4 regions of the Leuconostoc sp. DB-1 genome follow, and region 1 is predicted to be linked to each of the others. Evidence: riboswitches for the same ligand, from Rfam matches in the RefSeq annotation. Region 1 holds a riboswitch; each other region holds the start of a gene.
The links. A riboswitch is a leader RNA that binds a small molecule or an ion and turns the genes downstream of it on or off. The one in region 1 is predicted to bind thiamine pyrophosphate.
Positions count from the first base shown of each region.

Region 2: another riboswitch for thiamine pyrophosphate. It lies ahead of HFP47_RS02465 (ECF transporter S component); the one in region 1 lies ahead of HFP47_RS03300 (solute carrier family 23 protein).
Region 3: another riboswitch for thiamine pyrophosphate. It lies ahead of tenA (thiaminase II); the one in region 1 lies ahead of HFP47_RS03300 (solute carrier family 23 protein).
Region 4: another riboswitch for thiamine pyrophosphate. It lies ahead of HFP47_RS05815 (nucleoside 2-deoxyribosyltransferase); the one in region 1 lies ahead of HFP47_RS03300 (solute carrier family 23 protein).

Region 1 is NZ_JABFNJ010000001.1:713,490-716,706, forward strand. Features, by position in the region: gene celB (PTS cellobiose transporter subunit IIC) at 1-1,020, shown strand, start outside; TPP riboswitch at 1,196-1,285, shown strand; TPP riboswitch at 1,368-1,467, shown strand; gene HFP47_RS03300 (solute carrier family 23 protein) at 1,545-2,831, shown strand.
Region 2 is NZ_JABFNJ010000001.1:515,891-519,107, forward strand. Features, by position in the region: gene HFP47_RS02455 (ATP-binding cassette domain-containing protein) at 1-1,187, opposite strand, end outside; gene HFP47_RS02460 (thiamine-binding protein) at 1,218-1,511, opposite strand; gene HFP47_RS02465 (ECF transporter S component) at 1,508-2,089, opposite strand; TPP riboswitch at 2,369-2,458, opposite strand; gene HFP47_RS02470 (class I SAM-dependent methyltransferase) at 2,710-3,217, shown strand, end outside.
Region 3 is NZ_JABFNJ010000001.1:1,298,779-1,301,995, forward strand. Features, by position in the region: gene HFP47_RS06290 (ATP-binding cassette domain-containing protein) at 1-794, opposite strand, end outside; gene HFP47_RS06295 (ECF transporter S component) at 808-1,398, opposite strand; TPP riboswitch at 1,522-1,610, opposite strand; TPP riboswitch at 1,743-1,845, shown strand; gene tenA (thiaminase II) at 1,917-2,621, shown strand; gene hisC (histidinol-phosphate transaminase) at 2,709-3,217, opposite strand, start outside.
Region 4 is NZ_JABFNJ010000001.1:1,191,132-1,194,348, forward strand. Features, by position in the region: gene HFP47_RS05810 (thymidylate synthase) at 1-839, opposite strand, end outside; gene HFP47_RS05815 (nucleoside 2-deoxyribosyltransferase) at 864-1,334, opposite strand; TPP riboswitch at 1,444-1,551, opposite strand; gene HFP47_RS05820 (phosphoketolase family protein) at 1,929-3,217, shown strand, end outside.

The DNA.
Region 1 (3,217 bases):
GCGCCATTAAATGGTGCCTTCTTATCACTATTTGCATTCTTTATGTGCTTGCCAGAATTGGTTTTAAAAGGCGGAAAAATTGTTCTGCTAAATACTATATCCAAGGACGAGACAGTTATCAACGGATTTAGAATGACTAGCACAATCGACCGTGTTGGAACAAGTGGTATTTTCACAGCGATTATTATGGCTATTTTAGCAGTTTGGTTGTATTCATTCTGTGTGAAACATAACTGGACGATTAAAATGCCGGATGCTGTACCGGAAGGTGTATCAAGATCATTTACGGCATTGATTCCAACTTTCGTTATTGCTTTTGTTGTACTGGGTATTAATGGTTCCTTAGTGTTACTCGGTACTGACATTTTCAAAATGATTGCAATACCATTTAGCTTCGTTACAAGCATGACTAGCACCTGGCTAGGAATTATGGTGATTGAGTTCTTGATTCATGCCTTGTGGATTGTTGGTATTCATGGCGCTAACATTATTTCCGCATTTATTACGCCTATCTTCTTAGCAAATATGGTAGCAAATTCAAATGGGGCTAACATACCGTTTGCTGGAGAATTTAATAATGCCTTTGCTATCTTAGGTGGCTCTGGTGCGACACTTGGATTATGCATATTTATTACTTTACTAGCACGTTCCGAACAGCTAAAAGTTTTAGGCCGAGCTTCAATCGTACCATCACTTTTTAATATTAACAAGCCGTTAATATTTGGATTACCAATTGTTTATAATCCTTATCTAGCTATTCCATTTTTCTTGGCACCAATGGCAACAGCTTCCGTTGCTTATGCAGCCATTAACTTCCATATCATTCGGCCAATTGTTATTCAAGCACCATGGCCATCCCCAGCCGGAATCGGTGCATTTATTAGTACCGTTGATTGGAAAGCAGCAGTCTTAGCAATAATCTGTGTTGTAATAGCTTTCATTATTTACTTACCATTTATCAAAATATATGATACTAAGTTGTACAATGATGAGCAGGGGAAAACACAAGTACAGCCTTAATGACGAGGCATCAAAATACTGGTCTGTGTTTAGTAACAGACTGGTATTTTTTATATTCTCGACTGGCTGATTTGTGAAAGGTAAATTTCATCAGTAAGGATATCACTTAATGACAAACTTATGTGAAAAATAGAATGAATTACTTACATTTAATAGAAAATTTATGATACAATAATGCTTGTGCTAGGGGCGCCAAAATGGCTGAGAAGAACCCTTCGAACCTGAACTGATTAACATCAGCGTAGGAAAGTGCTACATTTTTTAACGTAGCATTTTTCTCTAGGTGAGAAAAATGTTTTTTTATTGCATAAAATGACTTATTGAGAGGATTTTTTTGAAAAATGAATAATAATCACTAGGGGCGTCGCAAAGACTGAGATGATGTATATCGGTCCCTTTGAACCTGATCTAGTTAATACTAGCGTAGGAAAGTGACCAATATTTGATAACGACATGTACTGTTGTCAAAAGTGTCCTTTTTTATGTATTTAAGGGCACTTTTTTATTGGAAAAGGAATTTAATTATGATGACACCAAAACATAACCGAATCATGGATCATGGCCTAGCTGGAATACAGCACGTGTTTGTTTCTAACGTGTGGTTAGATCCAATTTATGTTGCCGCTGCCGCAGGGCTCTCACTGAACTTATCAACTAATCTTGTGAACACGATTTTTATTGTTTCAGGATTAGTCACGCTTACACAGGCAACAAAATTAGCGAAGCTGCCTATTGTTCAAGGGCCGTCAGCTGCTTTTGACGCGTTAATGATTAATGCTGGTAAAGCTGGTCAGTTAGCAACGGCGAGTGGTTCAATTTTACTGAGTGCACTCATTGTATTTTTATTGTCTGTTACAGGACTTATCAATAAACTAATCAAATTATTGACACCGGCAATTACCGGAACACTAATATTTTTGGTTGGTATTTCTTTATCTGGATTCACACTATCTGAATTCTTAGGTGTTTATCCAGGTGATAAAGGTTTCTCTTCACCAACAACACTTATTTTGTCTATTACTACAGCAACTATTGTCATTCTATTGTCGATATTTGGTAAGGGATTTTGGAAACGTTTTTCCTTTTTAATCGCGCTAATTGTTGGTGATATTCTAGCAGTTTCGTTAGGTGTCGTAGATTACAGCGTATTATCAACAAAATCATGGTTTGGCATGCCTCATTTATTGCCTTATGGATCGCTAAAGTTTAATTGGGTCATGTTTTTGACATTCTTTGTTGCCTATGTGGTTGCAGTGGTAGAGGCTTTAGGTGTCTATCAGGCAGCTGGCGATACTTTAAAAGAAAATATTTCACCAAGGCGCATTCAAAATGGTCTAATTGGCGAATCTGCGGGATCAATGTTTTCATCCTTGTTCGGAGGCTTTCCAACAACTGCTTTTGCGCAGAATGTAGGGATTTTAAACTTAACTGGTAATGTTTCGAGAATACCAGTAATTATTGCAGGGATTTTGTTTGTCGTACTAGGTTTTGTTCCTAAAATTGGTGCGTTTTTGGCAATAACGCCTAGTCCAGTGATTGGGGGCATATTTTTGCCCGCAGCAACAACTTTAATTCTGACTGGATTCAACATTTTGAAAAGAGCGCCTGACAACAATGAAAATAACATGATTATTGGATTGTCTATCATACTAGCGATTGCTCTGCCTAACTATGCAACCGGCTGGTCAGGTGTTACAGGTGAATTATTATCTAATAGCATATTAGTCGGTGCGTTGTCTGCCATCATCTTACAGTTTGCCTTGGTTAACTTACCACGAATGATAAAAAATATAAGAGGATCTCATGATTGAAAAATCTAAAAAAATTCAAAGCGACATTTTAACTTTCATTAATAAATACAAGGATCATCAAACAGAGCGATATGAATCGGACTTCAATCAGCTAGTTATGCGCATTTTTGCTTATCAATTTCAAAACAATTTACCGTATAAAAAATTTGCCCAATTGCGACATAAAAACCTCTTGACTGTAAAAAACTGGCGCGAGGTTCCGCTAATTCCGATTCAAGCGTACAAAGAATTAATTCTGTCAACCGAAGATATTAATCAAGCTGCGGATGTTTTTTATTCGAGTGGCACAACAAATATTAATCATAGAAGCAAACATTATATCTCGAATTTAAATATTTGGGAAGAATCTATGCGGGCAGGATTCAAGAAAAACGTTTTGCCTAATA
Region 2 (3,217 bases), 200 kb from region 1:
TCTAACAATAATATTGGTGTGCCAACAATTAACATCACCAAGAGTTGAACTTTTTTCTTTTGCCCGCCAGAGAGCTGATAAACGACATGATCTTGTAGCCCATCCAAATTTAAGCGCTCTAAGTAACGAGTAATTACGTTTTCGGACCATTTTTCTGGTTGTTGCGCATGTTGCATGCTCAACGCGATTTCCTCACGAATCGTCATTCGTAAAAACTGCCGTTCTGCATTTTGAAAGATCAATGCTACTTGTTTTGCATATTTAGCAGCATTAAATTTTTTGATATTTTGATCTATATACAAAATGTCACCCTGGTAGGATTTTAGTCGAGTTAGCGCATTGAAAAGGGACGACTTGCCTGTGCCATTTGCTCCAGTAAAGAGCGTAATTCCACCGGGAGACAAAGGTAAATCAGAAATACTAATTAATTGACGTTGCCCCACTAAAAGTTCAAAATTTTTTAATTGCAAAACACCTTCTTTAGGTAATTGCAGGTGGACATTTTGTTCCGGTAAAATACGATTCTGAAAGTTACTAACAGTTGCTACTTTTTTGTGGTGTATTTCCCACACATGATCAACAAGTGGCTCGTACCCATGTAAATCATGATCAGTGATTAATATAGTGGTTTGTCCCTGTATTTGTAAATCTTTCAATTTAGCTAATAGGTCTTGGCGAGATTGGCTATCAATATTTGCAAAAGGTTCGTCTAATAATAAGAAATCACTTTGCATTGCAACAATGATAGCCAATGCAACTTTTTGTTTTTCACCACCTGATAAGGTGTCAATGTCTTGATGAGTTAAGTCTGAAATACCAACAAATTCTAGAGCGTGCGTTGCACGTTGCTTGATATCAGAAGGATCAACTTGCAAGTTTTCTAAAGTGAAAATCAATTCATCCAGTGGCGTTTTCATAACAAATTGTGTGTCTGGATCTTGAAATAAAAAACCGACGACTTTGGCTTTCTCGTTAGCCGGTAATGTGGTAACTGCTTGATCATTAACAAGTACTTCACCTTTTAGTTGCGGATATAATCCTGCAAATATTCGGAGAAGGGTTGATTTTCCAGAGCCAGAGGGACCAATTAGCAGGTTAAAACTATTGTGAGATATTGACATGGTGGTATCATCAAGTATTTTTGTATTGCCATATGACAAACTGATATGTTTTAAATGAGTAACCATAATAATTCCCTATGTACGCGGAAATTCCGCTTATTTATATTTATCTGTTTTCTTTGCAATGGTTAAAACATCAGAATCTGTAGCCATGTTTATTTTGCTGTATACCATGACAGGGATGTCACTAATTTCTGCTGCAACCTTGGGCAAATTTTTTAAAATATCCATTAGTTGATCGTAATCACCTTCGAGAGTTGATTCGAAAGCACCTACCTGATAGTTGACACCACTCTTGTCAATATAAGCAATCACATGATCAACTATGCGAATGACTTCTTCTGTGTCAGCTGTCATCGGCAATACTTGGACCGCAATACTTGATATCATGAGACCACCTCGTTTTTATTGACCTCTAGAATACCTGATTTAGCAACTAATTTTTGTGTGAAGTAAACGATAACTCCTGCAAAAATAGCTGCTGAAATGAGGCGAGTAATAAATAATCCAATCAACAAACCAAATGAGTAGTCAGCATAACCATTACGGAACAGGTCCCAAATAAACGTCACAATGGTAACTGTGATGACAGACATTGACAAACTCGTTTTGTCCCAACGACGGTAGCCAAATACAGCAAATCCAAGTTCGGTACCAAACCCTTGGATTAATGCAGAAACAACGTTCATGACACCCCATTGAGAGCCAAACACCATTTCAATTGTGCCGCCAAGTGTTTCACCTATAATTGATGCGCCAGGACGACGTAAGATGAACCCAGCCATCGGACCAGCCATTAGCCAAGGACCCAATGTTGCATCATTAGCATATGCGCTTAATCCAAATGGTGTTAAAAAGGCAGCGATGACATTATAACCAAATGCCCAAGCCCAAAATATAAATCCAAAAAAAACACCGATTAGTGCGATGAAGATAACATCGCGAAGTGACCATTTGTTTGCAGACATTTGCAAAACCTCCTAAAATTTCCGATATTAACCAATAGGTGCATGAGCTATACAACTGTTTACATGACTTATTGGTTAATAATTGATGTAACCGAAATCACCGCAAAATCGGGTGTAATTAGAAAAAGCCAGACTTCACAAGGAAGACTGGCTTGAAAAATTGTGGTCATGATCTCAATGCAGAAACGTTACTTAACAAACTTGTGTTATTTCATCATCATATATTATAGTGATAACGTTACAAAACATAGTACCGTCAAGATATGTCAGTTCATTAATACATTTTCAAGTAAATCTCCCTACGCTAGTATTAACTAGATCAGGTGTGATGGGTTTTATCTCAGCGCGACGGCACCCCAGATTTTGGTGTTTTCAGTTATTTGTGAAAAGCTCACGCCTAGAGTGTAACACAAGACAAATTATCGTGCAAACTATTCGTATGCAATAGAATTTAATCCCAAAATTATGTTATATTTTCTAACATTCTAATGTTTTTAATTATGAAATTTGAGTATGATGTAACTTGTGGTCTTTATTAATTAAAAGTACATGATATCAGCGAGATATTGACTTATTTGTTATACTAAAATGAGTAAAAAAAACAACTTTAAGGATAGAAAATGGACAGTATTCATCTTTCACCACGGCTTGCAGCTGTGGCTTCATTTGTACCCAAAGGCGCAAGGTTAGCCGATATTGGCTCTGATCACGCCTATTTACCTGCTAATCTATTAATCAATAACAAAATATCGTTTGCGATTGCTGGTGAGGTTGCTAAAGGACCTTACGAAAATGCGCAGCACGAAATTGTTCGAAGAGCGTTAACCACACAACTTGAGGCGAGATTGGCGAATGGATTAGCGGCAATTAAAGATGAGGATCATATTGACACGGTCACAATCGCTGGTATGGGTGGTGTCTTAATTACAGATATATTAGAAGCGGGATTTTCAAGAGCAAAACGTTTTGAAACGCTTATACTACAACCTAATACTGATGAGCACATTGTGCGAACATGGCTAAACAACCATCAGTATAAAATTAACGACGAGGTTATTGAACAAGAGGATAACCACTTTTATGAAATTATGATTGCAACAAAGGGCACCCAAAGTTTATCAAGCCTCG
Region 3 (3,217 bases), 590 kb from region 1:
TTCAATATGGATTGTTTACCGTTGTTTACCGTCACATGTGCCATGCTAAACACAGACTCATTAAATTCATCATTAGTAACAATACTATCATTTACATCTTGTTTAAAAAAAGGAGACCAAGCTGTAGAATCAATACATGCTATATGTCGATTTTCAATACGATATAAATCTGTTATCAGATTTTCGTATCCACTTGTGTCATGATCTGAAACTAAAATACCATGTCCTTGATCAACTAATTTTTTTAACAATACTTGTAACTCATGTCGATGCTCTGGATCAACGGCCGCAAAAGGTTCATCCAATAAAATAATTTCTGCACCCATCGCTAATGTTTCAGCTAAAGCAACCTTTTGCAATTCTCCACCTGACAAGTATGAAAGTTCTCGGTGTCGCAGTGATTCAATTCCTACCTCTGATAAAGCAGAATTAATTCTCTTATCAATTTCCTCGGTAGTTAAAGATAAATTTTCTAATGAAAAAATTAATTCATCTTCTACGCGATCCATGGCAAATTGTTGATCTGGATGCTGAAATAGCATGGCAACTTTTTTAGCGCGATGGTTCGCTTTGATTTGAGCAATTGATTGATGGTTCAAAGACACTTCCTGTGACAATTCGCCGCCATATTTAGGATATAACCCAGCTAAGGCAGTCATCAAAGTTGATTTGCCACATCCAGATGAACCAACTAATAATATAAATTGTTCTGGTCTAATCTCCAGTGAAATATCTTCTAAGATAATTTCATCGTCAAATTTAATATCCAAATGATTGGCCTTTAATTCCGTCATACTTTTATTGACCTTATCGGTTTGTTTTTAATAATTTAGACTTCTCTAGCAAGTTGACAATCCAGTAAACTAATAGACCGGCAAAAAATGCAATTGAAATCCAGCGAACAATAAACAACCCAACTAGCATACCAAAATCAAATTGTAGATATCCATCGTGGAACAATGACCAGATGAATGTCACGCATGTTCCAGTAAATGTTGACAAAATCAAACCCATTTTCCAGCTTTTATATCCTGTCAAAGTAAAACCAAGCTCTGATCCGATACCTTGAATAAATCCAGAAATTAGTGTTGCAACACCCCAATAGCCGCCCAACAAGGCTTCTCCAGTGGCGCCAAGCAATTCACCTATTAATCCCGCACCAACACGTTTCAATAAATAACTAGCCAATGGGGCTGCCATCATCCATGGCCCAATAGTGATTGCAATGGTGTATTGGTGTAACCCAAGCGGAACTAAGACTGCATCAAGTGCTGTGTACACTGGATCCATAATAAAATAAATCACACCAAAGGCAATACCAATCAACGCCATTAAAATGACTTCTCGCAAAGACCATTTCCCTTTTGATCCCGCTGTTACTGTTTCTACTTGTTCCATAAACATCTCTCCTCTTGTTTCGAGGTTGTATGTTTCGATAAAATACCTTTTATAGTATAAGTGTCCATACAAAAAGCCACCAACCACAAAAGAATTTAGTGATTGATGGCATCAAAAAGACATCTTAATCTAACTTATTCTTCCTTCGCAGGTATTAACCTGACAGGTTCAATGGGTATTATCTCAACCTTACGGTACCCCAGATAAAATATTAACTTCGTGAATTAGTATAACCTATTCTAATTTTAAATGCAAAGAAATTTTCTAGCCCATTAGCTACACCATAAAACCATTTGCAATTTTAATTTTTCAATGCTATGCTAATCTCATTAAAAAATATATATGCTGTCCACTAGGGGTGCCTTCTTGGCTGAGATGATATTATTTATCAATCCCTTCGAACCTGATCTAGTCAATGCTAGCGTAGGAAAGTGGTATTCTTTTTACAAAAGATACTCTTTTTTGCCTAGTCAAGAGAGAGTTTTTTTGTTGGATATGTAAAGATTTTAGGAGAAATTATGTTTTCAGAAGAATTGCGCACCCAAGCTGCACCAATTATGACAGCCATTCATGATCACGCATTTGTTCGTGGCATTGCGGACGCTTACGTTCCCCGAGAAGCTTTGATTTTTTACGTTGAACAAGATTTCCAATATCTTAGTGAATTTATCAAAATTTATGCCAATGCCATTACAAAATTAACTGATCGTAATGAAATGAAATTTTTTGCTGATTCAATTGATTTCATTTTAAATAGCGAAATTCATCCCCATCATGTTTTTTGTGACGTTGCCGGCGTTGAATATGAAACATTGCAACACGCCACGCCAACACCTAAAGCATATCTATACGAATCACATATGTATCGTGCGGCTGACACCGGCTCCTTATTAAATATTCTAGCTGCTTTTCAGGCGTGCCCTTGGACCTATAATGAAATTGCAAAAAAACAAGTTCAGGAGAAAGCAAACACAAATGATAACCCATTCAAAAGCTGGATTGATTTTTATGATAATACAGATGATGATTCGGAAGTTTCACTATCTGACAAAATCTTTGAATGGATAGATCGCTTGGCAGAAAATGCAACAACTCAACAACGCCAACAGGCCACACATTTTTTTCTTAAAAGTTGTGAATTAGAATGGCAGTTCTGGGAACAAGCCTACCACCAAGAAGACTGGCGCTTCAAAGATGTATTAAATCAGGCAAACACTTTGTAAGGCTATTGATGTAAAGAAGTGAAATTTAATAACACAAAAATGTTGCGTCGTTATTTAATGACGCAACATTTTTGTGTATCCGTGAATTTATTTGTTTGTAGCTTTCAAAAAAGCTAATTTTAATTCAGCATTGTCTTCTGGTGTACCTAACGCAATACGAATCCACTCAGGATTAAGTCGATCGTTGACTTGGAAACCTTGTTCTAATAATTTTTGACCAACTTTTTTCGTTTCGCCAACCTTTATCCAAATAAAATTAGCCTGTGATTCATAAAACTTAAACTTATTTTTAGTCAAAAAATCTTGGAACTTTTGGCGCTCTACTTGAAAACGTTGGACATTTTTCTGCAAGTACTCTTGATCTAATACAGCAGCCGTGCCACCAGCAATCTGATAGGTTGATAAATTATAGGGTAAACGAACTGCTTGCATCGCACTATAAAGGGTATCTTGCATGATGCCATATCCAACACGTAAATTAGCTAGACCGTATGCCTTTGATAAGGTACGTAGCACAACCAAGTTTGTGTACTCAGCTACCAAAGGTGCCACGGTAGCATCAGGTTCATCTACAAAATCATAGTAGGCTTCGTCCA
Region 4 (3,217 bases), 480 kb from region 1:
CAATACGACGATAACTCAGTCTGTTGAATGTCCACCCAATTCATTGTTAATTCTTTTTTTCTCAATTTTTCTTCATAATGCATTAGCTCATGTACCATCGCCCAATTATTTCCTTGTGGCATTTTAGGAGAGATAAATGTTTGATCATTTGATTCATTGAGCACATGCGTCACCCACTGATTATCAGGTTCATAAATATGCATTGTGCCCACGCTATGGTAATATTTTCCAACTTTAAGATTCAACTCTCGTGCCATAAATTCTTGGATAAAGGTGAATGAAAAAATATCACTTACTATGCCTCGAAACGCATCATTTGCTCGCATGTAAGCCACCATATTAAGTTGGTTATTTCTAATTAAGAACTGCAATCCCAATGTGCAAGATACATCTAAATTTTGATTAATTGTTAATTCGTGTGCATCAAATATTTGGATTACCGCTCGTTTCGAATCAGCATCATTTAGCAGTTCTTGTTTAACGTTCTGCCATTGATTTAGGTTTTGTTCCCCAAAATGAAACAGCTTTTTGCCGTATGCCGTACCGGTTAGTATTTGCCCGTCCATTGAATAATCAGGCATTCGTTTATTGTAATAGCTGATGTAAGACAAGCTATTGTTTCCTGTTAGATACCACAATGCCTCCGCAAAATTAAAGATAATATTTGTTTTTCTCGTTTGGCTATATACAATTCTCTGTACGGGATTTTCAATTTTAAAATTAACACCTAATTTTTCCCGACTACTAAATCCTCTGGGCTCATTGAAAAATTCTGCATGATGATATATTTCATTTAGTTCGGCTATATAGGCATCATCAAAGGTTTCATATGTTGTCATTTAACTCAACTCCCTCATTCAACGCTACTTTGACAATACTTTATTGTGTTGTAGATAATTGTCTATCACATTACTTATTTGTGAAAGGCAACTATTCATATCTTCGTAATAGATATACTCTACGTCCCCAATTACACCAAGACCACGTATCAAATATGCATAGTCAACATCATTCTTTAAAAGCAAAATAATCTTTTTATGAAATGCTGACGCCCAGCCAATTTCAATATGGGTACCTGGTGATGCTGGGCTACCCGGAAAAGCCATTAAAATATCACAATTTTTTATGGAATTAAAATCAGCATCTGTACATTGAGTGGGGGTCATCATTTCTAATCCCCAATTCTCTCGTTTGTGCGCATTATCCACAAACATTCCTTTATCTTCTAACACTTGCATTACTTGCTGCAGTGCCTGTGTAGTTTCCGTATTGACTCGATTGTTTTGATTCAAAAGTTGTTTGAAAGGTGCCGCCAAAAAAATACGTTGATTCACAAAATTGCCTCCTAAATTTTCAACACATAGAAAAAGAGCGTTTGCAATAATAACAGTTATATTGCAAACGCTCTTAGATATAGTATGGCTGTTTATATGATTGCAAAAAAATCATATATTCATACTTTCCTACGCTGCTTGCTACAGATCAGGTTCAAAGGGTTCAAAGATTATCTCTTCTCTCTCAGCTTTTTTAAAAGCACCCCTAGTATGTTAATTAATCGACTAATAACAAAATCGAGTGTAACACACTTGTTCAGAAGTATGCAAACAAATTATTTTACCAAATAGTAATTTTAAGACGTTAATTCCCGTTATGACGCGATTATAACCATAAAAGTCAATACCAATACATTAATTGGGTCGTACCAATTAATGTATTGGTATTGACTTTTTAAAAAACAACCTTTACGATGAATATGTAAAAACACGGCTTGATAATGAATTGGTGTTCGCCAGGTTCAGATTAATTATCAATTTATTTCTGAACTTTTCACTATACTTTGCAAAGTTAATTTTATATCTTGCAATATTTTTACGCAATCGTAGCATGCACTTTGTGTATGCGTTGTCACAAATTGGAGGAAGTATCAAATGAATATCGATTCAACAGATTACCTGAACAATTTAGATGCCTACTGGCGAGCTACCAATTATTTGTCAGTTGGACAACTCTATTTGTTAGATAACCCATTGCTTAAGGAAAAGTTAACGGCAAAACAAGTTAAAATTCACCCAATCGGGCACTGGGGCACGATTCCTAGTCAAAACTTTATTTATGCCCATTTAAATCGTGCTATTAATAAATTTAATTTGAATATGTTTTACATTGAGGGGCCTGGCCATGGCGGACAAGTAATGATTTCAAATGCTTATCTTGATGGTAGTTATACCGAAGCATTTCCAGAAATCACACAGGATGAAGCGGGTATGCAGAAAATGTTTAAGCGTTTCTCTTTCCCCGGTGGCGTTGCTTCACATGCTGATCCTAAAGTACCTGGATCGATTCATGAAGGTGGTGCTTTAGGCTATTCTATCTTGCACGGTGCTGGTGCTGTATTGGATAATCCAGACCTCATTGCTGCGGTTGTTGTTGGCGATGGTGAAGCAGAAACAGCACCCCTAGCCACTTCATGGCATGTTAATAAATTTTTGAATCCTAAAAATGATGGTACTGTATTACCAATTTTGAATTTAAATGGCTTCAAGATTGCGAATCCCACAGTTCTCTCTCGAGAATCTGATGAAACACTAACCGAGTATTTCCACAGTCTGGGATGGCACCCTTACTTTGTAAGTTCTTTTGACAAACCGATTATGCAAGTTCATGAAGAAATGGCAAAAACCATGGACACAGTATTTACTGAGATTAAAGACATTAGAGAAAAAGCCGTTCAGCAGACAAATGAAGAGATTACACGACCACTTTGGCCAATGATTGTTTTACGTTCACCTAAAGGCTGGACAGGGCCAAAAACTTGGGATGACAAACCAATTGAAAATTCATTTCGTGCACACCAAATTCCAATTCCTGCTGACCAAAATCATCCTGAATATATACCACAACTGGTTGATTGGTTACAATCTTACAAACCGGATGAATTATTTGATGAAAACGGTCAGTTAACACAATCTATCCAAGAAGTATTACCGAAAAAAGAGCTACGTATGGCCAATAATTCGGTCACCAATGCTGGTATTATCAAACCTTTAATTTTACCTGACATTGACAATTATTTGGTAGAAAATAATCAGCCAGGCAATAACTTAGCTCAAGATGCTATTTTGTTAGGTGACTATTTGCGTGATATCATCAAACTTAATCCTACTAACTTCCGTGGCTTTGGCCCAGATGAAACAGCTTCTAATCGTTTCCAAGACAT